Regions from separate parts of the Sphingobium sp. FG11 genome, predicted to be linked through region 3. Evidence: predicted binding sites of a transcription regulator. Region 3 holds the regulator's gene; each other region holds the start of a gene.
The links. The regulator LexA, encoded in region 3, represses DNA repair genes until DNA is damaged. The targets are predictions, from matches to a motif close to GTTCCNCNCTTGTTCT.

Region 1 (8,063 bases), on a different contig from region 3:
CGTTCATCGCGGGCGTCCCCGGCCGCCTTCGGCTCCGCCCGCCGCCCTCAACGCGCTTCCGAGCGGTCGGCCGCCGATCGTGCAAGTGGCGACCACCCGGTCATAGCTGCGACGGCCGGCACGGCAGACCAGCACCTTGCCCATGGCGATGCGTTCAAGGCGCCGCTTGGCGTCGACGCCCCCAGGCTCGCGCAGTTCCGGCGCGTAGAAGTCCGCGAGCCGGATTTCGATCCAGCGGTCGGGCTGGCCGGCGGGGCCGACACATAGCCCGTCGCCATCGCCGACATAGCGCACCACGCCGGAGAAGGTGGTTCCCTTGGCGGGCAGCGCGCCTTCGCAGGGGTCGGCAAGCACGGGCGAGGCCCAGGCGCTGGCGACCAATACGGCAAGGATGACGGGCAAACGCATGGACGATCCGATATAGGTAGCGGGCGCGCTCATTTCACATCGCCGCCGCTCGTGCGGACCTGCCGCACGATGCCGTTGTAGGCCGCGTGCAGCCCCTGGCTGCGTCCGATGTGGTGCTCCGAACCCGCCGCCTCCCAGAAGGCGACCAGCCAGTCGTCCGGGCACCATTGGCGCAGATCCCAGAGCGCCAAGGCCACGCCGCGCGTCTGCATCTGCTCGCGCGCGGCTGCCGCCTCGCGCAGGACATTGAGGGCTCTCGTAATCGTGCCGGCTGCGCGCGGATCGGACCTAGTGGAAGTCATGGCTGCGGATGCGCATCATCTCTTCCTCGTCGGGCACCAAGTTGAACGGTCGGTAGGACAGCGTTCGTCCCTTGGGAAAATCGGGGTCACGAGGATCGGGGCCGCCGCCGTTGGTCGCGCCGTCGCCGTGGCTTGGAGCTATCCTGAAATCCGTGCGCGCGATCGAGCGCAGCATCGCGTCGTGATCGGTGATGCGGTCGCAGATGATATGGATGACCTCGCCTTCCTTCTGGAGCCTGCCCCGCATTGCGATCATCGAAGCGGACATGACCTGCCGGCGGTAGATCTCGAAGCGATCGGGCCAGAGAATGCCCTGCGCGACGCCAGTCTCATCCTCGATCGTCACGAACAGCACGCCCTTCGCCGAACCGGGGCGTTGCCGCACGAGGATGACGCCAGCGACCTCGATATTCCGGCCGGCGCGGATGTTCGCGAGGTCGGCGCACTTCACGATCCGCATGTCGTCGAGCTGTCGGCGCAGGAACTGGAGCGGATGCCCGCGCAGGGAGAGTTGCAGCGAGCGGTAATCCTCGACCACCTCTCGCCCGGCCGACATTGCCCGGAGGGTGACGCCCGGCTCGATGCCTTCGGGCGAAAAACCACCTTCTCGCGCATCCGCCGCGGCGAACAGTGGCAAGGGCGCTTCGCCCAAACCCTTGACCTTCCACAGCCCTTGGCGGCGATCCTCGGCGAGACACTGGAAGGCGTCGGCCTGGGCAAGCCGCTCGATCGCGGCGCGCGGCGTGCCGGTGCGGCGCCAGACCTCCTCGACGCTGTCATAGGGCGATGGCCCACGCGCCGCGACGATCGCCGCGCCGTGGATGTTGGCGAGGCCGGTCACCTGCCGGAAGCCGAGGCGTACCGCCATGTAGCTGCCTCCGGTCCTCTCCAGCGTGCAGTCCCAATGGCTGTGGTTGATCGAAACCGGGCGGATTTCCACGCCGTGCTTCCTTGCATCCTGCACGATCTGCGCGGGTGCATAGAAGCCCATCGGCTGCGCGTTGAGGAGGGCGGCGCAGAACACGTCGGGATGATGATGCTTCATCCAGCAGGAGGCGTAGGCGATCTTGGCGAATGACGCCGCGTGGCTCTCGGGGAAGCCGTAGCTGCCGAAGCCCTCGATCTGCTTGAAGGTGCGTTCGGCGAAGTCCTGCGGGTAGCCGCGCGCGACCATCCCGCCGACCAGCTTGTCGTAGAAGTGGCTGACTCCGCCGGTGAGCTTGAACGTCGCCATGGCGCGACGCAGCTGGTCGGCTTCCACAGCCGTGAACCCGGCTCCGACGATCGCGACCTTCATCGCCTGCTCCTGGAACAGCGGCACGCCGAGGGTCTTCGCCAGCACGGCGCGCAGTTCGGGCCGGGGATATTCGGGCTTCTCCTTGCCCTCGCGGCGGCGGAGATAAGGGTGGACCATGTCGCCCTGGATCGGGCCGGGCCGAACGATCGCGACCTCGATGACGAGATCGTAGAATTCGCGCGGCTTCATGCGTGGCAGCATCGACATCTGCGCGCGGCTCTCGATCTGGAAGACGCCCAAAGTGTCGGCCTTCTGGATCATGGCATAAACGTCGGGATCGTCGTCCTGCAGGTCGGCCATCGTGACCGTCAGCCCCTTGTCCTGCTCCAGCAGGTTGAAGGCGCGGTTCATGCAGCCGAGCATGCCCAGGCCAAGCACATCGACCTTCATGAACTTCAGCGCGTCGATATCGTCCTTGTCCCACTCGATGATCTGGCGGTCCTCCATCCGGGCCGGCTCGATCGGCACGAGATCGTCGAGCCGGTCCTGGGTCAGCACGAACCCGCCGGGGTGCTGCGACAGGTGGCGCGGCGTGCCGATCAGCTGGCGCGCCAGCTCCAGGGTCAGCTTGAGGCGGTGATCCTCCGCGTTGAGATTGAGGCTCTCGACCCGTTCCTGTGGGATGCCGTCCATGCTCCAGCCCCACACGAGACCGGTCAGCATCTTGGTCAGGTCACGCGGCAGTCCGAGCGCCTTGCCGACCTCGGCGACTGCGCCGCGCGTGCGATAGCGCGTGACGACTGCGGTCAGCGCCGAGCGGTCACGGCCATAGGTCTCGTAGATCCACTGGATGATCTCCTCGCGCCGCTCATGCTCGAAATCGACGTCGATATCGGGCGGTTCGCGGCGCTCGCCCGACACAAACCGCTCGAATAGCAACTCATGCTGGATCGGATCGATCGAGGTGACGCCGAGCAGATAGCAGACGCAACTGTTGGCGGCGCTCCCACGCCCCTGGCACAGGATTCCGCGCCGCCGGCTTTCCGCGACGATCGAGTTCACCGTCAGGAAATAGGGGGCGTAGCCAAGCTGGCCGATCAGGGTCAGCTCATGGTCGATCTGATCGCGGTAGCGCTGCGGGATGCCGTCGGCGAACTTGGCCGTCGCCGCTTCTTCGGTCAGTGCGACAAGCGCTTCCTGAGCGGTCCGACCCTCGATCACCTGCTCATAGGGATATTGATACTGGATCTCCCCGAGATCGAAGGTGCACTGCGCCGCGATGTCGGCGCTGGCCTGGATCGCGTCGGGAAACGCGGCAAAACGGCGCTCCATCTCCGCCGGTGACTTCAGGTCACGGTCCATGAACCGTTCGCGCCGAAAACCAAGTTCGTCGATCGTGCATTTCTCGCGGATCGCGCTCACGACATTCTGCAGCGGGCGGCGTTCGGCGCTGTGATAGAGGATATCGCCCGTGGCGACGCTGCGAACACCGGCCGCGCGCGTCATGGCATCGAGCCGGTGCAGCCGTTCGGCATCGTCCGGGCGGCGGCGTAGCGACAGCGCGCAGAACCCGCGCGCGCCGAATACATCGCGCAGGTCGCGCAAATGGGTGGCGGTGGTTTCGTCGGGCATGTCGGGCAGCAGGATGCCGACCATGTCGTCGGCATGGGCGGTGACATCGACCCATCCGAGAATGCACTTGCCCTTGCCGCCGCGGCCCTTGCCGATCGAGAGCAGCCGCGTGAGCCGCGACCAGGCCGTGCGGGATCGCGGATAGAGGAGCAGCGCGCGACCATCCGTAAGTTCGACGCGCGCACCAGCGATCATGCGGACGCCGGTGGTTTTCTGGCCATCCCACCCGCGCACCACGCCCGCGACCGTATTCCAGTCGGCGAGGCCCATGGCGCTGTGACCGAGCAGCGCCGCCGCGGCGAACAGTTCCTCCGGCGACGACGCGCCGCGCAGGAACGAGAAATGGCTCGCGACCTGTAGTTCTACGTAGGTCGTGCTCGGGATCGCCATCAGCCGAACATCCCGTGCATGTACCAGCTGAGATCGCCCGTCGCCTCCTCGACACCGTCGCCACGGCGGAACAGCCAGAAGCGTGCGCCGCCCTCCGCCTCGACCCGGAAATAGTCGCGTACCGCCCACATCTCGCGCGCGTTGCGCCACCACTCGCCATGGACACGCTCGGGTCCGTCACCGGCCACCACGCGATAGCTCTGTCGCCGCCAGGTGAACCGGCGCGGCGGATGGTCGGGCAGGAGCGCGATCACATTCGACAGCGGCTCCGGGCGCTTGAGGAGGCACACCGGACGCTTCCATCCCGGCCAGCCCCTTGTTGCCGTGAGCGGGGCCACGCGCTGCATCGCGCGTTCGGGGACATCGCTTTCCTGGGCGGTGATGCGGAACAGCGCCGAGGCACCGGCCCGCGTGCCGAGCTGGTCGACGAGCGGCGCAAGGTCGCGCGCCTTGCCCGAGGCTTCGAGCAGCGCGCCGGCTGCCTGTGCGCCGAGCGGCTCATGATGCGGCACCACCAGATGCATCGCCTCGATGCCGAGGCCGGGATCGAGTTCGGCCATCTTGAGCGCGAACATGCGCTTGAGATGCCGGTCGTCGCGGGTCGCACGCGAGGCGCCGACCCCGAGCCGCTGCGCCTCGCCATCGACGCGGTCGGCGGTGAGCAGGACCGTGCGCGCGCCGAGGCCACGCGTGCGCAGCTCGATCACGAGATCCTCGACCAGATCGCCGATCACCTGCGCGATGCTCTCGGGCGTGCCGATCGGTTCAAGCAGGCGGCGCGTCACCATCGGTGCATCGGTCGGCACGACCGGAATGATCGGTTCGGCCACCAATCCCCGTACCTGATCGAGCCGCTCGACCGTCCGCAGGCCGAGCCGCCGCGCGAGCGGACCGCGCGGCATCGGATAGAGATCGGCGATCCGCTCCAGACCGAACCTTGCCGCCGCAACGAGCGCCTCCGGTTCGAGCCGCAGCGCGGACAGCGGCAGATCGGCGATCGCCTGGGCTTCCTTGCCGCTGCCGAGCAGTACGATCGGATTGCCGCCATACCGGGCAAGCGCGTGCGCCGCGCCGGGGGTGCCGGCGACCGCGATTCGTGCGGTGAAGCCAAGCCGCTTCAGGAAGGCGAGCAGCCGGCGGCAGAAGCGATCCTCACCACCGAACAGGTGCGTCGTGCCGGTGAGGTCGAACCACAGACCATCGGGACCGGAGACGGCGGCCGACGGAGTCCACTGCCTTGCGGCGTGAAGCGCAAGCCGATCGAGCAGCGCGCGATCGGCCTCGTGCTCCGCATCGCGGACGTCGAGATCGGCGACCAGTGCGCGGGCATGGGCTGCTGCCATGCCGGGGCGCAGGCCGAGTTCGAGCGCCTGCGGGCAGGCAGCGGTGATCACATCCTTCTGACCCGTGTGGGTGACCAGCACGGTCGGCGTGCCCCATAGCGTCGCCCAGGTCGGGGCAGCGGTCATCGCTGGCGGGTTGCCGTCATCGGAGCGCATCGCCCGAAACGGATGCTCGGCATGTTCGCTGCGCCGACCCATTTCGCGCATGGTCGGGCGCTGGTGCGCCGGCATGGCATCGATATCGGACTGCGCCGGGCGGCGGCCAAGCGCGCCATCCCGCGCCCAGCGTGCGCCGGGACGCCAGCCACCGCCGCGTGGGACCGAGCAGGCGCCCGGATCGTCGTCGATCGGCTCTTCGAAGCGCGGCCCGGCCGCCGTTCGCCCGTCAGGCGGCGTGGCTGACCGCTCGTTCCTGCGCAACCGCTCGATCGGGAGCTGCGGCAGGAAGAGCGAGGCGACCCGTAGCATCGCACGCCTCCAGTTCGAGGGAAAAAGGTTCGCCGCCGCGCTGGCGGGCGAGTTCGACCTGCCAGTGCGGTCGGCCGACGCCCGGCCAGGGCAGCCGCGCCGAGGCGGCACAGCCGATCCGCCAGCGCGTCATGGCCGACGATGGCATGGACAATGGGCAGCGGTCGCGCGAACGGCGGCTGCGATAGAGCAGCATCGGCGTCCTCCCGTCCGAAGCTGCGAGCTGGAGGCGGCGGGTGGCGGTCATGTCGGCGACCTTCACCTCGGCGATCACGCAGGCGAGCGACCCATCGCGCAGCCCATCCTCGGCCATGGCAAGCACTTCCATATCCTTGCGGCCTTGGGCGTAGAGAACCTTGTCAGGGCCTAGCCCGACCTGTTCGAGACCGGGTGCATAGAGGTCGAACACCGTGACCGCCCACAGCACGGTGAAGCCGGGCTGGTCGGCGAAGCGTGCCGCGATCCCCGCCATGAACAGCCGGGCGGCCGCATCATCATTGAGGCTGGCCGAGGCGGCAGCGATCTCATGCAGTCCGCCGCTGTCGAGGCCATGATCGGCAAGCCGTGCATCGATTTCCGGCAGGCCGAAGCCGAGCGCGCTACCGCGTGTCGCGCGCGCAGCCGCCATCTCGGCGCGAAGCGCGGCGAGCATCTCGGCCGGGGGCCGAGGCATGGCGGATGAAGGTGCGGGCATCGGTCAGCATCGACTCACTTGTTCCTCTTATGTTCCAATGAGTCATGCCGGTTCGTCAAGCGGCTTGCGATGACGGGAACATCAAAGCGCGAGCGTGGGCTGTTCGGGCTGGTCTGTCGACGGCGGCCAGACCTGGGTCACTCCGAGCATGCCGGCCGGCAGATATTTGAGCACTTCGGCAGACGGAACGTCCGGATTCAGCCAGTCCGCCCATTGGTCGCGGGTCAGCGGAATGATCTGGCGGTGGTGATAGGGCTTGATGTCGTCGCCGGCATCCATGGTCAGCAGCGAGAAGGCCTCGCCGACCTTGGGATCATGCTGCCAGATGCCCGCCATGCAGAACCAGCGATGGTCGTTCATCTCGAACAGCCATTTATCGAGCCGGTTGTCTTTGGGACGCGGCACAGCAGGATCGGTGAATTCGTAGAAGCCATCGCACAGCACGAGGCAGCGATTGACGCTGAGATCTGGCAGCTTCCCACCGAATCCCTCGCTGCGCAGATTATAGACCGGCCCTTTCTTGCCCGGCCAGCTCCAGCGCCGGTTCACGAGTTCGCCGACCGCGCGATAATTGCCGGGTGGCTGTTCGACCGCGCGCACGATCGGCGCGGTCTCGGTCATGCGGATGTCGGCGCGCGGATTGTCGTCGGGCACGCCTTCGGGCGTCTCGATATTGATTTCGAGATCGTCGAAGTCCTCCATGATCGAGGCGATCTCGATCTCAAGACGGTAGTCGTTACACATCGACCTGCCGGCAGCCCCTGATCCTTGCGACTCTTGTCTGTTCCAGTTATGTTCTCAACATGAGCACCACTGCAACCCCGTTCGACTCGGATGCGGCGGAAGGCACCCTTCGCCCGATCATTCGATACAAGCCCGACGGCTCGGGCAAGAAGGAAGTCGTCAACGCGCATTGGGGATCCAACCCCCGGTTCAGCGCGGGCGTCGAATATCGTTTCGTGCGATCGGAGGGTCAGACCTTTCCGTCACAGCGCTGCCTGATCCCGGCCTCGGAATTTCGCATGAAGGTCGGCAAGAAGGATTACCGGGTCACGCTCGACGACGGCAATTTCTTCTACCTTGCCGGCGTGTGGGAGCCCGCGATGGCGGGTTGGCCGCTGGCATTCCGCATCATCACGGTCGCCGCCAACGCCGAGGTCTCGCACTATCAGGATCGGCACGGTGCGATCATCCTGCGCCGGCAGGTCATGGATTGGCTTGATGCCACCATGCCGGAAGGACAGCTGCTGGTGACGCCACCTCCGCATGCGTTCTTCGTCGAGGAGGTCGGAAGGCGGGGAAAGCGACAAGCGCGGCTCGCTCTGTAGGCCCAATTTATGTTGAGGATAAGAACTGGTAGCGAATGGTCGCCAACGCGCATAGCGTAACAGATACGCTGGAGGGGGACCGCGTTGCCGAGCGCTGCTTCGATTTCGATCAAAGAAACTTTGGGGCTTCTGGACGGTGACTATGCCGCCGTCTCGGATGGGTTCGTCCAAGGCTCCTATGCCCTGTGGCTGGGCTCGGGAATTTCCCGGGGACGCGTTATCGGCCTGGACGGCGTTCTCGCGAAGCTTCTTGAGTTTTTG
Region 2 (8,063 bases), on a different contig from region 3:
CCGCGAACCAGTCGCGGATGTTGGTGAAGGCGCCGGTATAGGTCGCCGGGTTGGAGCGGGGGGTGCGGCCGATGGGCGACTGGTCGATGTCGATCACCTTGTCGCAATGTTCGAGGCCCGTCACCTTGTCATGCGCGCCGGCGAGGATGCGCGCGCCGTTGAGCGCGCGGGCGCTGGCGGCGTAGAGCGTGTCGATGGTGAAGCTGGACTTGCCCGAGCCGGAGACGCCGGTGATGCAGGTGAAGGTGCCGAGCGGGATGGAGGCCGTGACGCCGCGCAGATTGTTGGCGCGGGCGTTGTGGACGGTGATCTTCTTGCCATTGCCCTTGCGGCGCTTGGGCGGCACGTCGATGCGGCGGGTGCCGTTGAGATAGTCGGCGGTGAGGCTGTCCTTGGCCTTGAGGATTTGTTGCAGCGTGCCCTGCGCGACGATCTGGCCGCCATGGACGCCCGCGCCCGGACCCATATCCACGATATAGTCGGCGTGGCGGATCGCATCCTCGTCATGCTCCACGACGATGACGCTGTTGCCGAGGTCGCGCAGGCGTTTGAGCGTGACGAGCAGCCGGTCATTGTCGCGCTGATGCAGGCCGATGCTGGGTTCGTCGAGGACGTAGAGGACGCCGGACAGGCCGCTGCCGATCTGGGAGGCGAGGCGGATGCGCTGGGATTCGCCGCCCGACAGGGTGCCGCTGGTGCGGTCGAGGTTCAGATAGTCGAGGCCGACATTGTTGAGGAAGCCGAGGCGCTCGACGATTTCCTTGAGGATGGCGCGGGCGATCTGGTTCTGCTGCTCGGTCAGGTGATCGGGCATCGCGGTGAAGAAGGCGAGCGCATCCACCACGGAGCGGCGGGTGGAGAGGGAAATGTCTTCGCCTGCGATCTTGACGGCGAGCGCTTCGGGCTTGAGGCGTGCGCCGTGGCAGGTTTCGCAGGGCTGGGCGCGCTGATATTTGGAGAGTTCCTCGCGCATCCAGGCGGATTCGGTCTGGAGCAGGCGGCGGTTGAGGTTGCCGATGACGCCCTCGAACGCTTTCTTGACCTCGTAGCTTTTGCGGCCGTCCATGAATTTGAGCGTGACCGGCTTGCCGCCCGTTCCGTGGAGGATGATGTGATGGACGTCGGCGGGGAGGTCGGTCCAGGGGGTGTCGAGCGAGAAGCCGAACTCTTTGGCGAGGCTGCCGAGCACCTGCATATAATAGGGGCTTGGCGGGTTGGATTTGGCCCAGGGGACGACCGCGCCCTTTTTGAGCGACAGGGCCTCGTTGGGGACGACCAGCTCCGGGTCGAACAACTGTTTTTCGCCGAGGCCGTCGCAGGCGGGGCACGCGCCCATCGGGGCGTTGAAGGAGAAGAGGCGCGGCTCGATCTCCGCGATCGTGAAGCCGCTGACGGGGCAGGCGAATTTTTCGGAAAAGACGATGCGGTTGGCGGGGATGCCGGCGCCTTTCATCTTCTTGTCGGGCGCGGCCTCTTCTTCGCGGCCGGGGACGACGCCATCCGCCAGATCGATGAAGGCCAGGCCATCGGCGAGTTTCAGCGCCTGTTCGAAACTGTCGGCGAGGCGGGTGGCCATGTCGGCTTCGACCGCGAGCCGATCGACCACGACTTCGATGTCATGCTTATATTTCTTGTCGAGCGCGGGGGCGTCCTCGATATCGTAAAGTTCGCCGTCGATGCGGACGCGGGTGTAGCCGGCGCGCTGCCATTCGGCGAGTTCCTTGCGATATTCGCCCTTGCGGCCGCGCACGACGGGCGCGAGCAGGTAGAAGCGCGTGCCTTGCGGCAGGAGCATCACGCGATCGACCATCTGGCTGACCGTCTGCGCGCTGATCGGCAGGCCGGTGACGGGCGAATAGGGGATGCCGACGCGCGCCCACAGAAGCCGCATATAGTCGTAGATTTCGGTGACGGTCGCGACGGTCGAGCGCGGATTGCGGCTGGTGGTTTTCTGCTCGATGGAGATGGCGGGGGACAGGCCCTCGATATGTTCGACATCGGGCTTCTGCATCATCTCCAGAAACTGACGCGCATAGGCGGAGAGGCTCTCCACATAGCGGCGCTGCCCTTCGGCATAGATGGTGTCGAAGGCGAGGGAGGATTTGCCGGAGCCGGACAGGCCGGTGATGACGATGAGGGAGTCGCGCGGCAGATCGACGTCGACGCCCTTGAGATTGTGCTCGCGCGCGCCGCGGACGCTGATGTGGGTCAGCATTCGGTAAACCTCTGCTTTGGGATGTGGGTAAGGCTCATATGTCCGTTCTTTATTTGTTCGGCGAGGCGTGAGCAAGGGTTTTAGCCGCGCCGAATATTCGGAGATAAGAGGCCGGGCCGGAAAGAGAAGGGTGCCGGGCGCGAAGAATAACTCCGTTGGAAACAGGCTTTTCGATTCATCAAGCGCCGCTTAACGATGATGTGGGGGAGAAGGTTGGATCGATTCGGGTGCGTCGTACTCGGTCGTCCATTCCCCGCATTTCATAGGGGGGATTTTTGCATGACAAAGAAGTTCAATGCGCTGCACGCTTTCGCGGCGGGGATCAGTGTGCTTGCTCTGGGCGCGGCGAATGCGGCGTGGGCGGACGATACGGTGGAGTGCAATGAGGGGGCTGGCGCCCAATCCACTGAATGCGGTAAAGGGGCAATAGCATCGGCAGCAAATACAACGGCGCTCGGTAATGGAGCGAGCGCAATTGAAGATGGTTCTATAGCTATCGGCAAAGGCGCCAATACGGGAAGTTTAATTGACTCAGGCGGTGGGCAAACCGCAATCGGTACAAATAGCAGAGCGAATCTGTTCGGAGCTACTGCCATAGGGAATTCGGCATCTGCTGTCTGGAACAATACCGTTGCAGTGGGAAATAACGCTTGGGCCAACGGAGAACAGAGTGTTGCCTTGGGCAGCTATGCATATACCGATGGTCGTGACAGTATAGCGATAGGACATGGTGCCCATACAATTTATGAGAATAATGTTGCAATAGGTGCAGGATCTTTCGCAGATAGAGCTAATTCGGTGTCATTTGGTACGCCGGGAGTGGGCATGTTCGATCCCGGATTTCAGCGCCAGCTTACGAATGTAGCTGCGGGCACCGAGGCTTATGACGCTGTTAATGTTTCTCAATTGGGCATAGTAGCTACAAATGCACTAGCTGCAAAAAATAGTGCGGGAGTAGCGCAGGATACCGCTAATCAAGCTTGGATCAATGCCAATGACGCAAAAGCATTAGCTGGCAGTGCGATCGCTGAGGCAGCTTTGGCGAATAAGAGCGCTGACGACGCTATGGCCAGCGCAAATGCGGGGCAATTGACCGCCAATACGGCACTTGCCAATGCTGCGACGGCGCAAGCAACTGCTGACAATGCCTTCGCGAAGGCTGGCGCTGCTCAATTGACGGCTGATGGTGCTGTGAGTGCTGCCGCCAATGCGCAGAATACCGCGAACACCGCTGTAACCGCCGCCGCCAATGCGCAGGGCACGGCCGATACCGCCAATGGCAAGGCGGACGCCGCGCTGGCGGGGCTGGCGACTGTGACCGGATCAGCGCAGGCTGCCAATGCGAACGCTACGGCAGCGCAGGCGACTGCGGATACGGCGCTCGCCAACGCCGCAACCGCACAGGGGACCGCCCATACGGCCATCGCCAATGCGGCAACGGCGCAGGGCACCGCGAATACGGCGCTGGCTAATGCCGCGACTGCGCAGACGACGGCGACCAATGCGGCGAGCGCTGCCGCCACTGCTCAATCGACCGCCGATACCGCCAATGGCAAGGCCGACACCGCGATCACGACCAGCATTGAGGCCAAGGATGCGGCCAATCTGGCGCTGTCACGGGTGGCCAATGCCAGCACCGACGCCACGCAGGCGCTGACCGTCGCCAACGGTATTGTCGACACCGCCAACACCGCTAAGGCGACGGCGGACGCAACCGCTGCCCGCACCGCCAATTTCGCGGTGAACGGGGGCACGGGCGGCGCTGCTCCAGTAGCGAGCGGCGTCAATTCCGTCGCCATCGGCTCCGGCGCGCAGGCGACCAATGGCGCATCGGTTTCGGTCGGCTATGCCAACCGGGCGAGCGGCAACGGCGCGGTGGCGATCGGCGATCCTAATGTTGCAACCGGGACCGGCGCGGTGGCGATCGGCGCGGATAATACGGCCACCGGCAACGGTGCTGTGGCGCTGGGCAACGGCAGTTCGGCGATCGGCAACGGCAGTCTGGCGATCGGCAACGGCGCAGTGGCCGGATATGCCAATTCGGTCGCGATCGGCGACAATGTGACGACCGTGCGCGATGGCCAGATCGTGATGGGTTCCGGTACATCAACCTATCGGACCGCAGGCATCGCTTCGTCCGCCAGCCGGGCGGCGCAATCGGGTGCGATCGGTTTGGTCACCACGGATGCCGCAGGAAACCTGGCAACGGCAGCGCTCGATGTGGGCGAGCTTTCCGGTCTTGGCGGCCGGGTCAGCGGAGTCGAGCGACAGATCGTTGGCATCAAGAAGGAGTTGAAGGGGGCCAATGGCGGTATCGCCGCCGCCATGGCGCTGGGCGGAACGATGATGCCGCCTGACACCACGATCGCGGTGTCGTTCAACCTTGCGACCTATCGAGGCGAGCAGGGCTTTTCCGGTGCGGCTGTTGCGCGGATGAGCGACCATGTCTGGGTCAGCGGCGGCTTTGCCGGATCGACTGTCAAGGGCTCGACGGGTGGCAGGGTCGGGATGACCTTCGGCTGGTGACGATATGCCGTCCAGCCGTCACGGCTGGACGGCGCCCACCGGCATCAACCCGTAAAAGCGCTGGCCAAGCCTGTGCCGGTGCGGCAGAGGCGGGGGGATGAGCTTGCCCGATCCATCCACCTTCATCGCGCGGGGCGCGAGCGCGGAGGTGTTTCGGCTGGCAGGCGGGCTGGTGCTCAAGTTGTTTCATGACGGTGTCGGCGTGCAGATCGTCGAGCGGGAATATGCAATCGCGCAGGCCGTGCAGGAGACCGGGCTGCCGGTTGCGCGGGCAGTCGAACGGCGTGAGCAGGCGGGGCGGCAGGGGATCGTCTATACCGAGATCGCGGGTCCCAACCTGTTGCAATATATGCGGCGGCGGCCCGACCGGCTGGCCTGGGGTTTGCGGGAAATGGCGCGGCTGCATGCGCGTATTCACCGGCAGACGGCATCTTTGCTGCGGAGCCGCAAGGAGATATTGGCGGGGGATATCGAGATGGCGCCGGTCGGCGAGCGGCTGCGCGCGGCGGCGCTGGACCGGCTGGACCAGCTGATCGAGCCGAACCTTCTGTCGCATGGCGATTTGCATCCGGCCAATCTGATCGTGACGCCGGATGGCCTGGCCGTGATCGACTGGTCGCGGGCGGCGCGCGCCGCGCCCGCCGCCGATGTGGTTCGCACCGAAATGCTGATGCGTTTCGGGGCGGTGGGCGCGCCTGGCGGGTGGAAGGCGGTCGCCCTTGACCGGGCTGCCGCTTATTATGCGCGCCGCTACCGGGCCGACACGCGGATGGAGCGGGAGTCGCTGGCGGCCTGGCGCGGGCTGGTCGGGCTGGCGTGGAAGCGGCATCGCCCCGCATCGGGAGACGAGGCGTTCGACGCCTATCTGGACAAGGCGCTGGCGCAGGCGGGGTTGCCGCCCTTGGCGCAGGACATGTCGTTGGCCGACACGATTTGACGGTTGGTCGTCGCGGCGGGGCGTTCGACGCCGGGCGCGGGCGGATTGTCGAACGGAGGATGAGCGGGGACGGCGGCGCTGCTAGTACGGCGCCATGGAGATGAAGGCCGTTCCGATCCGTCGGACACACCATCGTCCCGACCCCGGTCCGGTGCCCCCGACAGCATCCGGATTCGCCCCCGGCAGCCCCCTTGCGCCGGGGGCGTTTTTGCGTTCGGGCGCTTGCTGCTCGACACGGTTTCCCTTACGGCGCGGCGGCTTGAAGAGGGGATATCGACCTTAGTTTATGCCGTTCGTCGGCGGTGGTGGACCTTTCATCGGCCGCCGCGTCGTTGGCCGACCAATGCCGCCGCCGATCGAAGCGCGCGGGCGCGTCACCACACCGTCACCTAAAAAGGCCAGGCAGAGGGCGCAGCCCGCCCGGCATCACCCGTCAGACCGCTCCGATTGTCCGGGCGATCCGATCAAGAATATCATTTGAGGAGACCCGTCATGTTCCGCCCCCTATATGCCTTCATCACCCCGATCGCCCTGCTGAGCGCGGGCGCGCTGTTGCCGCTGTCGGCAGCCAGCGCCGAACGCTTCATTTCCAATGGCCAGAATTTCGAGGTGCGCTATGGCGACCTCAACCTCGCCAGCAAGGCGGACCAGCGCGAACTGCGCGGTCGGCTTTTCCAGGCGGCGCGCAAAGTGTGTGCGGCCGAGCCGGCGAATGCGATCCAGAAGTGCCGTTCCGGCGCGCTCGCGCATGTGCGGGCGCCGGTGGCGGCGGCGGTCGCGGCGGCTGAGCGCGGCGAGCGTCTGGCCGTGAAGGACACGGACGCCAAGGTCGCGATGGCGCACTGATCCGCGCGAGTTGGAGAAAGGGGGGGCGGTGATGAGCCGTCCCCTTTTTTGCGTGTAAGCCGGCCCGCGATCCGCCTAACGCCCGGTCATCGCCCGCGCGTTGGCGAGGAAGGTGCGGCCGATGCGGATTTCGCCGCCGCTGGTGAGGCAGGCGAACCACACGCCGCTGCCATCGTGCCTCAGCCGGTCGATATGATCGCGCCGGACGATGTGCGAGCGGTGCAGGCGGACGAAATTCTGCGGGTTCAGGCGGTTTTCGAGCGCGCTGATCGTCTGGTGCAGCAAATAGCTGTGGCGACCGAGATGCAGGCGCATATAGTCGCGCTCCGCCTCGATCCGGTCGATCTGGTCGGCGGCGATGCGGACCAGTTCCGATCGGTGCGGCACCCAGAATTCTTCGGCCCATGGCGTTTCACCGGCGGAGCCGTCTGCGGATTCGACGCTGCGCAGGGCGGCTTCGGCGCGGTCGATGGCGCGGGACAGCCGGTCGTGCGAGACGGGCTTGAGCAGATAGTCGACGGCGGCGAGATCGAACGCCTCCACCGCGAATCCTTCGAACGCGGTGACGAAAATGATGGCGGGCCGCAGCCCCATGTGCCCGACCGCACGCGCGACGCCGATGCCGTCGAGCAGCGGCATCGCGATATCGAGCAGCAGCAGATCGGGCCGCAACCCTTCGACCAGCCGCAGCGCCGCCTCGCCATCGCTCGCCGTGCCGACCAGGGCGATGCGCGGTTCGCGGGCGCACAGCATTTGCAGCCGCTCGACCGCCAGCGGCTCATCATCGACGATCATGGTGCGGATGGTCATGGTCAGCAGCTCCGGCGCAGGATCGGCAGGGTCAGCCGCACGGCGAAGCCGCCGCCTGCCCGTGGCCCATAGTCCATCGCGCCCGCCTCGCCGAAGCGCGCGTGCAGCCGGTCGCGGACATTGGTGAGGCCGATGCCGCTGCCGCCATCGGCGAGGCCGGGCGGCTGATCGCCATCGTCGCTGACTTCGAGATGCAGCATGTCATCCTCCTCGCGCGCGGCGATGGTGATGCACACCGGGCTGGAGGTACGCGAGACGCCATATTTGATCGCGTTTTCGACCAGCGGTTGCAGGATCAGGCCCGGCACGCAGGCGTCGAGCAAGGCGTCGGGAATGGCGATGCGGGTGCTCAGCCGATCGGGGAAACGCACCGCCTCAATCTCCAGATACAGCGTCTGGAGATGCACTTCCTCCTCCAGCGGCACATCGTCGAGCGGGTCGCCGGTCAGGCTGGTGCGGTAGAAATTGGAGAGGGAGAGGATCATCCGCTCGGCCTCGTCGCGGCGGTCCTTCATCACCAGCGAGGACAGGCTGTTGAGCGTGTTGAACAGGAAATGCGGGTTCACCTGATAGCGCAGCGATCGCAGCTCCGCTTGCTGGGCGGCGCGCTCCAGCCGGGCGGCGCGGCGTTCCGTGCGATGCGCTTCATGGGCGTAGGAGAGGGCGAGATAGAGACCGGCCCAGGCGGCGAGGAAGAAATAGCGGCCGATCGCGTCCTCGGCGATCTGC
Region 3 (8,063 bases):
ATCCGTGCCGATTTCGATCCGCCGTCCCATGCGCAGGCCTATGCCGCCGCCGGGGCCGCCTGCCTGTCAGTGCTGACCGATGGCCCTTATTTTCAGGGGCATGACGATTATCTGATGGCCGCCCGTTCGGCCTGTGCCTTGCCGGTGCTGCGCAAGGATTTCATGGTGGATCCCTGGCAGATACTGGAAAGCCGCGCGATCGGCGCGGACGCCATCCTCATCATCGTCGCGGCGCTGGATGACGGCCTGATGGCCGAGATCGAGGATGCGGCGATCGGCCTTGGCATGGACGTGCTGGTGGAGGTCCACGATGCCCATGAACTGGAGCGCGCGCTCAAGCTGCGGTCGCGGCTCATCGGCGTAAACAACCGTGATTTGAGGGACTTCTCGATCGATTTTGCGCGAACATATGAACTGGTCTCGCTCGCGCCGCAGGGCTGCACCTTCGTCGCCGAAAGCGGGCTGGGCTCGCATGCCGATCTGCTGATGATGGCGGACCACGGCGTGCGCTGCTTCCTCGTCGGGGAATCGCTGATGCGACAGGCCGACCTCGAAGCCGCCACTCACGCCTTGCTCACCGGCGCATGAACGGCCTGACCCATCTGGACGAGGATGGCGCGGCGCGCATGGTCGATATCTCGGCCAAGGCCACGACCGCGCGCCAGGCGATTGCCAGCGGCCGCATCACGATGGCGCACGAGGCGGCGTCCGCCATCGCGCAGGGGCTGGTCAAAAAGGGCGATGTGCTGGCGGTCGCGCGCGTTGCCGGCATCATGGGCGCGAAATGCACCGCCGATCTGATCCCGCTTTGTCATCCCATCGCGCTCAGCGCCGTGACCATCGACTTCGCTCTCGATGAAGAGGGCGTCGATGTCACCGCGACCGCGCGGACCGCCGGGCAGACCGGGGTCGAGATGGAGGCGCTGACCGCCGCCAGTATCGCGCTGCTCACCATTTACGACATGGCCAAGGCGCTGGACAAGGGCATGGTCATCGGCGCCGTCCGCCTGCTGGAGAAATCGGGCGGCAAGTCGGGCGACTGGCGCGCGCCATGAGCCTGATCCCGGTGGAGGAGGCGCAGGCCCGCCTGTTGGCGCTCGCTACGCCGCTGCCCAGCGAGAATTTGCCCGCCGCATTGTGCGCCGGGCGCTGGCTGAAGCATGACATCCTGTCCCTGCGCGATCAGCCCTGGGCCGATCTTTCTGCGATGGATGGCTATGCGGTGCGGGCATCGGAATGGCCCGGCCCGTGGACTATCGCAGGGACCAGCGCCGCCGGTGGCGAGGCTCCTGCGCCGCTTGGACCCGGCGCCGCCTGCCGCATTTTCACCGGCGCACCATTGCCGGACGGGGCCGATGCCATCCTGATCCAGGAAAATGCGCGGCTGGAGGGCGGAGCCTTGGCGGCCCTCGGCGAGGCCCTCCCGCCCGCTCGGCATGTTCGGCCCGCGGGATCGGATTTCCGCCAGGGCGATATATTGCTGCCGGCAGGCGCGCTGCTCGGCCCGGCGCGGATCGCGCTCGCCGTGCTGGCCGGGCATGGCAACCTGCCGGTGGGCGGAAAACCGCGCATCGCTTTGCTGTCGACGGGCGATGAACTGACCCCGCCCGGCGCGCCCACCCCGCCCGGCCGCCTGCCCGGCTCAAACGGCCCGATGCTGGCGGCCATGCTCGTCGCGCTGCCATGCGAGATCACCGACCTGGGCATCATAGGCGACGATCTCGCCGCGCAAACCGACGCTTTCGCGCGCGCGGCCGGAGCGGACATCATCATATCGACCGGCGGCGCGTCGGTGGGCGATCACGATCTTGTCCGTCCCGCGCTGCTGGCGGCGGGAGGGACGCTCGACTTCTGGAAGATCCGTATGCGGCCCGGAAAGCCGCTAATGGCCGGGACGATCGGAAACGCCATATTCCTGGGACTGCCCGGCAACCCTGTATCGGCCTTCGTCACGGCGACGCTTTTCCTGCTCCCGCTGATCCGCCATATGGCCGGCGCCAGTGATCCGAAACCGCGCACCACTAAAGCGTTTTTAGGCTCCGCCCTTCCGGCTACCGGCGAGCGTGACGAATATCTGCGTGCCTTCCAGAGCGACTCAGGCGTCGTTTCGGTTACGTCGCAGGACAGCGCGGCCGTAGCCTCGCTTGCCGCTGCGGACTGCCTCATCCAGCGACCGGCCGGATCGCCTCCGGCCAAGGCGGGCGACGGCGTAACGATCCTTCCCTTCACGCCCTGAACACGGAGCCGGGTCGTCAGCCGATGCTTGACTCGCCCCATTTCGTTTCCTATGTGTTCTCTATCCGTTCCATGGAGGACAAGTGGCATGTTGACGCCAAAGCAGCAGGAATTGCTCAACTTCATTCACACCCGACTCGAAGAGGGCGGCGTGTCTCCTTCGTTCGAGGAGATGAAGGACGCGCTCGACCTGCGTTCCAAGTCCGGCATCCATCGTCTCATCAACGCGCTGGAGGAACGCGGCTTCATTCGTCGCCTGCCCAATCGGGCGCGCGCGCTCGAAGTGCTGAAATTTCCTGAGGCGGTCGGTCGCGGCGCAAAGCTTCCTTCCAAGCCTCATCCCGCGCCCATGCTGCCGGTCGCCGCCAACGACGTGATCGAAATCCCCCTGCACGGGCGAATCGCGGCCGGCGTGCCGATCGAGGCGATGGAAGGGCAGACCATGCTCTCTGTTCCCGCCGCTCTGCTCGGCACGGGCGATCATTATGCGCTGGAAGTATCGGGCGACTCGATGATGGAGGCGGGTATTCTGGACGGCGATTTCGCACTGATCCAGCGCACCGATGTGGCGCGCGACGGACAGATTGTGGTCGCTTTGATCGACGAACAGGAAGCGACGCTCAAATATTTCCGGCGCGAAGGACCCAAGGTCCGGCTCGACCCGGCCAACAGCGCCTATGAGCCGCAAATCTACGCGTCCGGCCAGGTACGGATTCAGGGCAAGCTCGCCGGACTGCTGCGTCGCTATAATTAAGGTGCAGGCAGGGAATGTGATCGCGGACGGCGGCGGCTTAAGGGCGTCGCCGGCACCCACGGATGGGCATCACCGGGCACACGCACCGTTCGGATGGTCGCATCGTCGAGGTCGATGGCCAGTCCGCCGGTTTGGCTCAGCAAGGCGCGATCCGCTTTCAACCAGCGCGGTCGACACCAATAGGGCAGGCGGCGATTGCTCAGGATAATATCCGCCGCCGCGCAATCGCGCTGCATCGTCGCACGGTCGATCAGCACATCGCTGCGCGTGAACAGCACCCGCCAGCGCCGCTCGCCCGCCATCATATTGAGCGCGCAGATATCCAACGAGCAACGCGCCTGCGGCAATGCGGCGATCGCCGTGAGTTCACCGCCAAAACCAGCGCTTTCCGACAGCGTATCGCGCACATAATCGCCCGCCCGCTCGCGCAGCATCGCCATGCCGCCATCGGCCGTCCGCACCGCGACATGGCCACCATCTCCCGTCACCACTATGTCGGACGGAGAGGTGGAAGCAATCGCGATCAGGCCGGGCACAATCGGCAACAGCCCGATCCAGCGCCAGCGTGTGCGCCACAGCAGCACCCACAGCCCCCCCATCACCATGACCCCGAACAACCAGACCGGCGTTGCGGGTGCGAGCATCACCGCCATCGGACTGGCCGCAACGCCATGGGCGATAAACAGCAGAAACCGCAACGCCTGCGCCGTCAGCCACCAGGCCGGAGCGCCCAGCCCGCCCATGTCGAGCAGAAGGGCCAACGCCTCCAGCGGCATCACCACGAAAGTCGTCAGCGGAATCGCGATCAGATTGGCGAACGACCCGAGCAATCCCGCCTTGTGAAAATGGAACAACGCGATCGGCGCCAGCACCAGTTCGACCGCAAAGCCGGTTGCGAGCAGCGCGAACAGCGCGCGTCCAATCCGGCGCGGCGCATTTTCATCGCGTCCGGCGACAAACGCCCGATAACGCGGATGCTCGCCCAGTGCGACGATCGCGATCACGGCGGCAAAACTCATCTGAAAGCTAGGGCCGACCAGCGCTTCGGGCCATAGTGCCAGCACGACGATCGCGCCCGCCGCGACCAGCCGCAGCGTGATCGCATCGCGCCCCAGCGCCAGTCCGCCCAGCACCAGCAGCGCGGCGACACAGGACCGCACCGTCGGCACCTCCGCCCCCGTCAGCAACGTATAGCCGATGCCCGCGAGTGCGCCGCCCGCCGCCGCTATCATCATCAGCGGCAAGCCGAGCGCGGCACGCCGACTGAGCGCCATGATCCGCAGCAACAGGAAAATCACTGCCCCGATCAGCGCCGTCACATGCAGGCCGCTGATCGATAGCAAATGGGCGAGGCCGCTGCGCCGCATCGCGTTCGCATCCTCCTCCGCGATCGATCCCTGATCGCCGGTGGCGAGCGCCAGCGCGATGCCAGCCGACGGTCCCTCGATCTGCCCGCGAATATGCGCTGCCAACCGCGCGCGCAGGCCTGGCCCAATGGTTGCGGGGCGCAGCATCTCAACCGGCTTCAGCGCCTTGCCCGTCGCCCCGATCCCCAGAAAATAGGCGCGCCGGGCAAAATCATAGCCACCCGGCACGCTGGCCGGGGCAGGCGGCATCAATCGGACGCGAAAGCGGATACGCGCGCCCTCCCCAAGCCCATCGGGAATGTCGGCCGCCGCGATATTGACCCGGATCGTCGTCGGCAGGGCCGGATCACCCACCGGCCGCACCAGCACGCGGACGATTCCCTGCGCTGGCACCTCGTTCACCGACCGCACCTCGCCTGTGACCTGCGTAAACAGGGCGCGCGCCAATGGCGGCTCCCCCACCAGCATCGACTTGCCCCACACGAGCAGGCATCCGGCACAGGCCAGCAGCCCCCCCGCGACCATGATATGCCGCAAGCGCATCCCCGCAGGCAGCATGACGCCGCCACAAACCACCCCCAGCGCACCGCATGCAAAGCCCAGCCAGCCCCCGCGATCAGGCAGCAGGAACCATGCGGCGATACCGATTCCCAGCGCCACGGGCGCCCACAAGCCAATCTGTTCGCGCTCGACCTCCAGCCACTGTTCCACCCGCGCCGTGCCGCGCAAGGCAAGCGCCCGCACGCCGATGGGAACGGAGGTTTGTCGTGGCTGAAAAGCCATGCTAGGGGGCGTCGCATCCATGGTCTGAACGGTGAATGTCGGGGAATATCCGAGTGAGTGCAACGGGATTGAACAAGCCGGTCGTGACCCGTTTCGCGCCATCGCCGACCGGCTATCTGCATATTGGCGGCGCGCGCACAGCCCTGTTCAACTGGCTGTTCGCCCGGCACCATGGCGGCAAGTTCCTGCTGCGGATCGAGGATACCGATCGCGCCCGCTCCACCGACGACGCCGTCGCCGCGATCTTCGACGGTCTCGACTGGCTCGGGCTTGGCGGCGATGAAGAGCCGGTGTTCCAGTTTGCGCGGACCCCGCGCCATGCTGAAATCGCCAATCAGTTGCTGGAGGGCGGCCACGCCTATCGCTGTTACGCGACTCCGCAAGAACTCGCCGCCCTGCGCGAAGAACAGCGCGCCGCCAAACAGCCGATGCGCTATGATGGCCGCTGGCGCGATCGCGACCCGGCGGAGGCGCCCGACGGCGCACCCTTCGTCATCCGTATCAAGGCGCCCCGCACCGGCGAGACGGTGATCGAGGACGCGGTGCAGGGCCGCGTCGTCGTGCAGAATGCCGAACTGGACGACATGATCCTGCTGCGGTCGGACGGCACGCCCACCTACATGCTGGCCGTGGTGGTGGACGATCATGACATGGGCGTTACCCACGTCATTCGCGGCGACGATCATCTGAACAACGCTTTTCGCCAACTGGCCATCATCAGGGCAATGGGCTGGGAAGAGCCGGTCTATGCCCACATCCCGCTGATCCACGGATCGGATGGGGCCAAGCTTTCCAAGCGTCACGGCGCGCTGGGGGTCGATGCCTATCGTGACGAGATGGGGATGCTGCCCGAAGCGGTCATCAACTATCTGTTGCGCCTCGGCTGGGGCCATGGCGACGAAGAGATCATCAGCCGGGACCGCGCCGTCGAACTGTTCGACATTGGCGGCGTCGGCCGATCGCCGTCGCGCTTCGACATCAAGAAGCTCGAAAATCTGAACGGCCATTATCTGCGAGAAGCGGATGATGCACGGCTCGCGGCACTGGTGGCTCCGCGCGTCGCGACCCGGCTCGACCGTTCGCTGCCCGCCGACGGCAAGGCTCTGCTGACGCTGGCGATGCCATCGCTCAAGCCCAGGGCCAAGACGCTTAACGAAATTGCCGAGGGCGCCGAATTTTTGTTCAAAAATTGCCCCTTGGATTTTGACGAGAAGGCATCGGCTCTGCTAGACGACTCCGCGCGCGCGCTGCTGGGGACGACGGCCGACGCTCTTGCCATCGTTCAATCCTGGACGGTCGAAGCGATCGAATACGCAATACGCTGCGTGGCGGAGGATGCCGGTCTGGGACTGGGCAAGGTGGCGCAGCCTTTGCGGGCGGCGCTGACGGGGCGTACGACGTCCCCTGGAATTTTCGATGTGCTTTTCCTTTTGGGGAAAGAGGAAAGCTTGAATCGGCTGAAGAGCGCCATGCGGCCCTCGTCGGTCGAGGGCAGTAAGGGAGAACATGATGTCCGAAACTAATGTCACGGTGACCGTAGGGGAACAGGCGAAGGATTATGCAGTGCTGAGCGGCACTGTAGGACCCCAGGTCATTGATATTCGTAAGTTATACGCGAATACTGGCATGTTCACCTATGATCCCGGCTTCACCTCGACCGCTAGCTGCGATTCCGGCCTCACCTATATTGACGGTGACGAAGGCGTCCTGCTGCACCGCGGCTATCCCATCGGCCAGCTGGCCGAACAGTCGAGCTTCATGGAAGTCAGCTACCTGCTGCTGAACGGCGAACTGCCTTCCAAGGCGCAACTCGACGACTTCACCTATACGATCACGCGGCACACAATGGTCAACGAACAGTTGACGACCTTCTACCGTGGTTTCCGTCGCGATGCGCACCCCATGGCGATCATGTGCGGCGTGGTCGGCGCGCTGTCGTCCTTCTATCACGACTCCACCGACATCAACGATCCCGACCAGCGCCGGATCGCGAGCCATCGCCTGATCGCGAAAATGCCGACGATCGCCGCCATGGCGTATAAATATTCGGTGGGTCAGCCTTTCCTGTATCCGCGCAACGACCTGTCCTACACCGCGAATTTCCTGCGCATGACCTTTGGCGTGCCCGCCGAGGAATATGAGCCGGATCCGGTGATCGTGGACGCGATGGACAAGATTTTCATCCTCCACGCCGATCACGAACAGAATGCGTCGACCTCGACCGTACGCCTGGCCGGTTCGTCGGGCGCGAACCCCTTCGCCTGCATCGCGGCTGGCATCGCCTGCCTCTGGGGTCCTGCCCATGGCGGCGCGAACGAGGCTGCGCTCAACATGCTGCGCGAAATCGGGACCGTCGATCGCATTCCGGAATATATCGCCCGCGCCAAGAATAAGGACGATCCGTTCCGCCTGATGGGCTTTGGCCATCGCGTCTATAAAAATTACGATCCGCGCGCGACCGTGATGCAGAAGACGGCGGAAGATGTGCTCAAGACGATGGGCGTTACCGATCCGGTGTTCGACGTTGCGCGGGAACTGGAGAAGATCGCACTTAGCGATCCATACTTCATCGAAAAGAAGCTGTTCCCGAATGTCGATTTCTATTCGGGCGTGATCCTGTCGGCGATCGGCTTCCCGACGGAAATGTTCACCGTGTTGTTCGCGCTCGCCCGCACCGTTGGCTGGGTCGCGCAGTGGAACGAAATGATTTCGGACCCAGCGCAGAAAATCGGCCGTCCGCGTCAGTTGTATACTGGCCCTGCCCAGCGCGACTATGTGCCGGTGGCGCAGCGCTGAGCGCACTGCCGATCAAAAAAACGGCGCCTTCGGGCGCCGTTTTTCGTTGTGACTGATGAAGCCGCAGCCAGCCTGCCTATACCGGGTTTCAATCCGCCAGATGATATCCCGGCAGATAGTCGACCGTG
Region 4 (8,063 bases), on a different contig from region 3:
CGCCAAGACCTCGCTTCGGGACATTGACGATACGTTCGAATGCCAAATCGTCGGCGGGCTGATTCACCAGCCGCAGATAGGCAAGCGCATCGCGGATTTCGGCCCGCTCGTAGAAGCGGAAGCCGCCGATGATGCGATAGGGCAAGCCGATCTGGATGAAGCGGTCCTCGAACTCGCGGGTCTGGTGCTGCGCGCGGACGAGAATGGCGATATCGTCCAGCGATCCGCCCTTGCGCTGGATCGCTTCGATCTCCTCGCTGACGCGGCGCGCTTCCTCCGGCCCGTCCCATACGCCGAGCACGCGCACTTTCTCGCCGACGTCAATCTCGGTCCACAGCGACTTGCCAAGCCGTCCGCCATTTACGGCGATCACGCCCGATGCGGCGCCTAATATATGGGGGGTCGATCGATAATTCTGCTCCAGCCGCACGATCGTGGCACCCGGAAAATCCTTCTCGAACCGCAGGATGTTGGCGACCTCAGCCCCTCGCCAGCTATAGATCGACTGGTCGTCGTCGCCGACGCAGCAGATATTCTTCCGGGTCTGCGCGAGCAGGCGCAACCAGAGATACTGGCTGGAGTTGGTGTCCTGATATTCGTCGACCATGATGTAGCGGAAGCGCTGCTGATACTGTTCCAGCACGTCGCGATGCTGCTTTAATATCGTGAGAACATGCAGCAACAAGTCGCCGAAATCGCAGGCATTCACCTCGCGCAGTCGCGCCTGATAGGCTGCGTAGAGCTTCTGCCCCTTGCCATTGGCATAGCCTTCGCTTTCGCCCGCGCCGATCTCCTGTGGAGTCAGACCCTTATTCTTCCACTGGTCGATCAGGCCCCCCAGTTGCCGCGCTGGCCAGCGCTTTTCGTCGATGCCCTCCGCCTGGATCAATTGCTTCATCAGGCGCAACTGATCGTCGGTGTCGAGGATCGTGAAATTTGAGTGCAGGCCGACCAGTTCGGCATGGCGGCGCAGCATCTTTGCGGCGATGGCGTGAAACGTGCCAAGCCATGGCATGCCCTCGACCGCAGGGCCGATCATTCGCCCCACACGTTCGCGCATTTCCCGCGCCGCTTTGTTGGTGAAGGTGACGGCCAGAATCTCGGACGGATAGGCACGCCGTGTCGCGACCAGATGGGCGAGGCGGGCCGTAAGTGCCGCCGTCTTGCCCGTGCCGGCACCGGCGAGCACGAGCACCGGCCCCTCGGTCGTCAGCACAGCATCCCGTTGAGGCGCGTTCAGCCCCCGGAGATAGGATGGTTCGTCGGCGGGGGGCGTGTCACGGGTCATTGCTGAACAACTAGGAAGGGGCAGGGACGGGGGCAAGGCCGTCGCGCTTGCCGTGAAGTCATTTCTATGAGAACAAAAAGAGAATCACGCAAGGAGGAAGATCATGGTCTCGGGTCGATGCCGGTGCGGCGCCATCCATTATGTGGCGGAGGGCGATCCCGTCCATAGCACGCTCTGTCATTGTTCGGATTGCCGCAGAAGCGCAGGCGCACCCGATGGTGGGCTGGGCGCTGTTTTCCAACGATCAGCTTAGGATCACGGGCACGCCAGTGAGTTTCCAATCGTCGGATAATGTGATCCGGCAGTTTTGCGGCACGTGCGGGACGGGCCTGTTCTACAGGAACGAGGCGATTTTTCCCGATATGGTCGATGTTCAGACAGGAACGCTCGATCACCCGTCCGCTCTGCCGCCACAGGCTCATATACAAATGGCCGAAGCGCCAGCATGGATGGCTGGAGTGCATGAACTTCCGAAATTTGATCGCTATCCGTCCGGCTGAGAATCGCTTTTCCTTCTTCGATTGACGGCGCGCTGGCAACGTTTCGTCGTGCGGAGCGGAACGGCTACGGGATGCCGCCGGTTCTGCATTCGCCGCATTCCACCGGAATGTAACGGGTCGATAAAAGAAGGAAGGATATTCCAATGAAATCCATCATGCTGGCTAGCGCTGCCCTGCTGACATTTTCCGCCGGGCTGACTGGCATCGCAGTTGCGCAGGATGCCCCCGCAGCCGCAACCGCCGCGCAGCCACCAATGGGCACTTCGCCAGCGCCCTCCGGTGAAACTATGCAGCCGAATCCAGCAGCACCAGCGGCTGCGGACCCCAATGCCGGGCAGCCTACAGGAGCCGTACCGGCGGATACCGGCATGATGCCCGCGCCTGCCGACGCGGCCAAGGATCCTGCCGCTCCAGTGGGCAGTTCAGCCAATCCGGTCACTGTTGGCGGCAATGTGACACCGCCCCCGACCGAGGCGAAAGACTATCCGGTTTGCAGCAAGACTGTTCAGGATAGCTGCATCAATCCCGGCGAAGCACATCGGAAATCGCGCCGCCATTGATCTTGTGCGCCCTGCAAAGCACTTCGCGTTGCAGGGCGCGTCTTTATTATTCTGTTCGCAAAAGCGTCAGCCGCGCTTTGCCGACGTCCCGGACGACGTCCACTGCAAAGCCTTTGACCACGATGTCCTCGCGGCAGTCTGTTTCGATGCTGATCCAGCTTGCCGGTCCTGTCCAGCCGAGGCGCGACAGTTTGTCGAGAGCAACCGCCCCTGCGCCCGTGCCATAGGGCGGGTCCATGAAGATAAGGTCGAGCGGCTTGGGGCAGCTTCCGAGTGACAGTACGCTGGACGCGCGGATGTCCGGTCGGATGCCCAGCTTATCGCCATTGGTGCGGATCGCGTCGATCGCCGCTTTGTCCTGCTCCACGAACAGGCAGGAGGCAGCGCCCCTAGATAGCGCTTCCAATCCGAGCGCGCCCGATCCAGCGAAAAAGTCGCCGACCGACAATCCCTCGAACGAACCAAGTCGGCTGACGAGCATCGAAAACAGCGTTTCGCGCGTACGATCGGCCGTGGGTCGGGTGGCGTCGCCCTTTGGCGCGACGAGCGGACGGCCGCGCCACTGCCCGGCGATGATCCTCACGACTTGCCCTTCAGGCTGGCGCGGAACTGGTCGAGATCGTGCGGGCGCACCTCCTCCACTTTTCCGGCGGCGAGATCGCCCAGCAGAAACGGACCATAGCTGGTGCGGATCAGGCGATTGACCTGAAGCCCCATATGTTCGAGCACGCGGCGAACTTCCCGGTTCTTGCCCTCGGTCAGCGTCATTTCGATCCACTGGTTGCGGCCGGTGCGCCGCTCCAGATTGGCCTCAATCGGGCCATAGCGCATGCCGTCAATCTCGATGCCGTCGAACAAATCCTCCAGTTGCTGCTGGCTGACCTCTCCAAAGGCGCGGGCGCGGTAAGTACGCGGGATGCCGGTCGACGGCAGTTCCATCTGCCGCTTGAAGCCACCATCGGTGGTCAGCAGCAACAGCCCCTCGGTCGTCATGTCGAGCCGGCCGATGGGGATGACGCGGGGCAGATCGTCGGGCAAGCGATCGTATATCGTCGGGCGACCCTGCGGATCGCGCTCGGCGGTCAGATAGCCGGAAGGTTTGTGAAACAGGAAAAGCCGCGTCGGCGCGGGCGCGTCGATAGCGACGCCATCGACGGCGACGCCATAAAGCGAGGCGAGCAGGGTGGCAGGGGTTTCCACGGTGACGCCGTTCAGGGTCACGCGGCCTTCTTCGATCATCCGTTCAACCTCGCGGCGGGATGCGACGCCAGCGCGGGCGAGCAGCTTGGCGATGCGCTGCGGTTCGCCCTTGCCATCGGCGCTGGCCGCGGCGCGTGCGGGATGCGGATTGGCCGGAGAGGCGGGCGCGACCCCCTTCTTCCTGAAGGCGGGTTTCCGTACATAAGGGCGGGCGTTGTCGGGATTTGCCGCCGCTGGCCGGGGCGCACCGGGGCGTCGCGGATCGGGCTTCCCACCGCGCGCGTCCTGCCGCTCCGACCTTTCGCCCTCAGTCTTTGCACTGGCCTTTCCTGCCTGGAACCCGCTGGCACCGGGTCTTGCGCTGCCCGATCCCGGACCTCTAGCTGGGCCACCCGGACGTTTCGGGCCGCCCGGTCCGGTCCGACGAGGCGGTCCTGATTTTTTTGGCGGTTCCAACGGGCAATTCCTTTTTGTGGGGACTGGCTCTCCCTATATCAGCGGGTGCCAGTAACAGGCCGAAATGCGCCGCCACCGCGCTCGTGCGAGGAAAGCGGCGTCCTCGCCGGGCAACCGGAAAGGGGAGCACGGCGTTTAGCGGTTGCATGGCGCAAAGAGGGCGGATCGGCAAATGTTTTTCGGGCGGTTGAGAGGGGCTGGGCGCAAGGCGATCCACAGCATATTGGTGGTGGAAGATGAGCCATTGGTCGCCTTCGACAATGAACATGCACTGGAGCAGGCGGGTTTTCGCATCGCCGCCACGGTCGAGGATTATGACCATGCGGTTGCCGTTATCGAAACGGGGGGAGTGGACCTGATCGTTGCGGATGTGCATTTGCATGGCGAAAAGACCGGGATCGACCTGGCCCGGCATGCCGGGCAACATGGCCTGCCGGTGCTGTTCGTGACCGGCGCTTGCCCGGCCCATGCGCGCGATCTGGCGATGGGGTGCCTGTCCAAGCCCTACGCCCCGCGCGATCTGGTCGGCGCGATCAATCTGGTCGACGCCGTGTTGCGCGGCGGCGCCCGCCCCCGCGCTCCGGCCGGCTTCCATTTGTTCGCCGACGCCCGCTGATCCGCCGCACGACGGCTTGTCACCGCCGCGTTTGCTCATATGGTGGCCGCCTGAATCGCCACCGGGGGAATGGGCAGAATGACCGACGCCGTAACGGGCCGCTCCGGCTGGCTGCATGCCGTGAAGCCCTATGTCGAAAAAGCGCCGCTTGCGGCCTTTTTCCTCGGCATATCCTCGGGATTTCCCTATGCGATGATCGGCGCGACGCTGACGACGCGGCTCGCGCAGGATGGCATCGACAAGAAGGCTGTGACGGCGTTCACGCTGGCGTTCCTTGTCTACAATCTCAAATTTCTATGGGCCTGGGTGGTGGACGGCGTTCATCTGCCGTTGCTCGGGCGGCTGGGTCAGCGGGTGTCCTGGCTTGTGCTGGCGGGCGCGCTTGTGATGGTCGCAGTCGTCAATCTGGCGCTGGTCGATCCTAAAGCGGGCCTATTGCAGACGGCCTATGCCGCGATCCTCGTCGGGATTGCCGGTGCGACTCTCGATATCGTGATCGACGCCTATCGCATCGAAATGCTGAAGCCCGAACAACTCGGCGTCGGTTCAGGCATGTCGCAATATGGCTGGCGAATTGGTTCGGTTGCGGCGGGCGGGCTGGCGCTGGTGCTGGCGGCGCGGGTCGGTTGGTCGAGCGCCTATATGGCCTGCGCGCTATTCGCTCTACCGGCGATGCTGACCGGACTGATGTTGGGCGAGCCGGAGCGGCGGCGGGAGCCGTCGGCGCGACAAGGCATGGGGGAAGTGTGGCAGTCGATCGTGGGGCCGCTCGCCGAATTTTTTCAGCGTCGCGGTGCATTTCTGGTGCTGCTGTTCATCTTGCTGCACAAGATCGGTGATACGCTCGCCAATCTGACGTTCCGCCTGCTTTTCAACGACATGGGCTATAGCAATGACGAGATCGCGATCTACGATATCGGCATCGGTTTCTGGGCCTATCTGATCGGCATCTTCATTGGCGGCATCCTTTACGCCCGGATGGGCATGAAGCGGTCCGTCCTTCTCAGCCTTTTGCTCATGGGCATTTCCAACCTCAGTTTTGCGGCGCTGGCTGCCTCTGGCCATAGCAATTGGGGCATGGCGGGCGCAATCGGGTTCGAGAATGTCGCGAGCGGCATCGGCGGCGTCACCGTGGTCGCCTATTTCTCCGCCCTGTGCGACCTGCGCTTCACGGCGGCGCAATATGCGCTCATTTCGGCCGCCGCCAGCATCGTCGGCCGGTTCCTGACCGGCACGACCGCTGGCGCAATGATCGAGCGATTTGGCTATGTGCAATTTTACTTGCTGACGACCGTCATCGCTTTGCCGGGCATCTTGCTATTCTGGCTGATGATGCGCGCGGGCCTGATCGACGCAAGTGTCGGCACGGCGGCGACGCAGGAGGGCGATCAGCCCGCGTAGAGATCAAGCGGGCGGCCCAGATCGGCATGGGCCTGCGCCACCGCTTGCATGCAGGTGAGCGCGCCCAGCGCATGGTCGTTGCCCAGCAGCACGCTGACATGGTCATAGGCGACGCGCGGATCGCGCAACGCTTCGCCACTCGCGCGCATCATCAGCGCTTCATCGGCGGTCATGCGCGAACAGCAGCAGGGCGCAACCAGTATCTTGCGGCTCGACATGCGGGCGAACTCCAGCATCATCGCCCGCATCAGCACCAGTGGTCGCCGATAACTTCGCCCGAAGGCGCCGAGGAGTGCATTGGCGGCGTGCGCATCGTCCACGCCCGCGCTCGCCATCCGGCGCATCACGAACAGGAACAGGCGGTTGCCATAGCCCCCCGGCATTTCGCGGGACAGTTCCTGGGGTAAGCTCTCTCCGTTCGTCATGCTTTCTCGCCTCTCATCGGGATCGATGAAAGGAGGTTACGCTATTGCGAGGCATTCGCAAGTCTATTAATCGGAAATTTGTGCATTCAGCCGCAAAATTTCGCCCGCGAGATAGAGCGAGCCGCCGATCAGGAGGTGACGCGGTGGCGGCGACTGGGTGGCGATGGCCGCGATCGCGTCCTCGGGCGTCGCATGGGTCGTATAGCCGACGCCCCAGCGGGCAGCGGTCGTTGCGAATCGCTCTGGCGGATGATGCTCGTGTCCCGGCACCGGCAAGGCGTGGATATGCGCGATCCGTCCGGCAAAGGGCGAAAGGAAGGCATCGACATCCTTATTGGCGAGCATGCCGATGACGAGATGCAGTGGCTCCCCGTCCAGCCGCGCTTCATCGAAGAAATTGCTGATCGCCTGCCCCGCGCTCGCATTATGTCCACCGTCGAGCCAAACTTCGGTCCGCTCGGCCAGTGGCGCCAGTAGTGGTCCGTGATCGAGCCGCTGGAGCCGGGCGGGCCAATGCGCCCAGAGCGGCGCGGCTTTGAGCGCCGCCTCCGTAACCGGCACGGCGTGCTGATGCCGCAGCATCGCAAAGGCGAGCGCGGCGTTCTGCAATTGATGCGCGCCCGGCAGCCGCGGCAGCGGGGTATCGATTCGGCCTGCGGCATCGCGATAGTGCAGGCGTCCGCGATAGCCGGCCGCATCCCAGCTTTCCCCCATGGCGAGCCAGTCCGTGCCCGCTGTGGCGGCGGCCTGCGCCATCACGCCATGGAGCGATGGGGGATAATGTTGGGTGACGAGGGGCGCACCCGCCTTGGCGATGCCCGCTTTCTCGCCCGCAATCTCGCGGAGCGTATCGCCAAGGAACGACTGGTGGTCGATGCCCAGTTGCGCGATCCCGCACACCACGGGATTAGGAATGACGTTGGTGGCGTCCAGCCGACCGCCGAGGCCCACTTCGATGATCGATGCGTCAGCCGGATGTTCGGCGAAGGCGAGAAATGCGGCGGCTGTCGTCACCTCGAAGAAGCTCGCGCCAATCCCTTCGGCGACGTCGAGCACACGTTCGAGCGCGCGCGCCAGGGCGGCGTCCGCGATCAACTGGCCGGACACGCGGATCCGTTCGTTGAAACGCACCAGATGGGGCGAGGTGAATACATGAACGGTCTTGCCGTCCGCCTCCAATGCGGCGCGCAGGAAGGCGCAGGTCGATCCCTTGCCGTTGGTCCCAGCGACATGGAATACTGGCGGCAGGGCGCGGTGCGGATCGCCAAGCCGGGCGAGCAGCGCGGTTATCCGCTCCAGCCCCAATATGTCCGCGCCGGGGGACAGGGTCGCCAGCCGGTCAAGCTGCGCCTGTACCGCGTGATCGTCGGACACGGCATGGTCGGGCATGGCGCGTTTTCCGGTCGGGCGTCAGGCGACGGCGCGCGGCGTCAGATAGCCGATGACCCGCGCCAGCGTATCGCGCAGGTCGCGCCGGTGCACGACCATGTCGATCATGCCATGATCCAGCAGATATTCGGCGCGCTGGAACCCTTCGGGCAGCTTTTCGCGAATCGTGCTTTCGATGACGCGCTGGCCGGCAAAGCCGATGAGTGCGTTCGGCTCGGAAATCTGGAC

Region 1: the regulator LexA is predicted to act here: its motif matches at 6,495-6,510, upstream of ACODSN_RS15640 (ImuA family protein).
Region 2: the regulator LexA is predicted to act here: its motif matches at 2,260-2,275, upstream of uvrA (excinuclease ABC subunit UvrA).
Region 4: the regulator LexA is predicted to act here: its motif matches at 1,358-1,373, upstream of ACODSN_RS09425 (ATP-dependent helicase).

Annotation. Positions count from the first base shown of each region.
Region 1 is NZ_JBMDKW010000025.1:7,231-15,293, reverse strand. It holds gene ACODSN_RS15665 (alpha-ketoglutarate-dependent dioxygenase AlkB) at 1-7, opposite strand, end outside; gene ACODSN_RS15660 (thermonuclease family protein) at 4-441, opposite strand; gene ACODSN_RS15655 (hypothetical protein) at 438-710, opposite strand; gene ACODSN_RS15650 (error-prone DNA polymerase) at 697-3,969, opposite strand; gene ACODSN_RS15645 (DUF6504 family protein) at 3,969-5,780, opposite strand; gene ACODSN_RS15640 (ImuA family protein) at 5,698-6,453, opposite strand; gene ACODSN_RS15635 (SOS response-associated peptidase family protein) at 6,556-7,218, opposite strand; gene ACODSN_RS15630 (SOS response-associated peptidase family protein) at 7,278-7,802, shown strand; gene ACODSN_RS15625 (SIR2 family protein) at 7,887-8,063, shown strand, end outside.
Region 2 is NZ_JBMDKW010000001.1:282,271-290,333, forward strand. It holds gene uvrA (excinuclease ABC subunit UvrA) at 1-2,215, opposite strand, end outside; partial or broken gene ACODSN_RS01475 (hypothetical protein) at 2,495-2,902, shown strand; gene ACODSN_RS01480 (hypothetical protein) at 3,305-4,741, shown strand; gene ACODSN_RS01485 (phosphotransferase family protein) at 4,839-5,678, shown strand; gene ACODSN_RS01490 (UrcA family protein) at 6,171-6,524, shown strand; gene ACODSN_RS01495 (LytR/AlgR family response regulator transcription factor) at 6,600-7,334, opposite strand; gene ACODSN_RS01500 (sensor histidine kinase) at 7,337-8,063, opposite strand, start outside.
Region 3 is NZ_JBMDKW010000010.1:68,105-76,167, reverse strand. It holds gene trpC (indole-3-glycerol phosphate synthase TrpC) at 1-588, shown strand, start outside; gene moaC (cyclic pyranopterin monophosphate synthase MoaC) at 585-1,055, shown strand; gene ACODSN_RS10535 (molybdopterin molybdotransferase MoeA) at 1,052-2,236, shown strand; gene lexA (transcriptional repressor LexA) at 2,324-2,989, shown strand; gene ACODSN_RS10525 (ComEC/Rec2 family competence protein) at 2,986-5,139, opposite strand; gene gltX (glutamate--tRNA ligase) at 5,175-6,662, shown strand; gene ACODSN_RS10515 (citrate synthase) at 6,649-7,935, shown strand; gene ACODSN_RS10510 (DUF1467 family protein) at 8,024-8,063, opposite strand, start outside.
Region 4 is NZ_JBMDKW010000009.1:1,949-10,011, forward strand. It holds gene ACODSN_RS09425 (ATP-dependent helicase) at 1-1,288, opposite strand, end outside; partial or broken gene ACODSN_RS09430 (GFA family protein) at 1,392-1,788, shown strand; gene ACODSN_RS09435 (Fe-S oxidoreductase) at 1,932-2,348, shown strand; gene rsmD (16S rRNA (guanine(966)-N(2))-methyltransferase RsmD) at 2,395-2,931, opposite strand; gene ACODSN_RS09445 (pseudouridine synthase) at 2,928-4,004, opposite strand; gene ACODSN_RS09450 (response regulator) at 4,177-4,620, shown strand; gene ACODSN_RS09455 (AmpG family muropeptide MFS transporter) at 4,699-6,021, shown strand; gene ACODSN_RS09460 (DUF6628 family protein) at 6,009-6,446, opposite strand; gene ACODSN_RS09465 (bifunctional folylpolyglutamate synthase/dihydrofolate synthase) at 6,513-7,835, opposite strand; gene accD (acetyl-CoA carboxylase, carboxyltransferase subunit beta) at 7,857-8,063, opposite strand, start outside.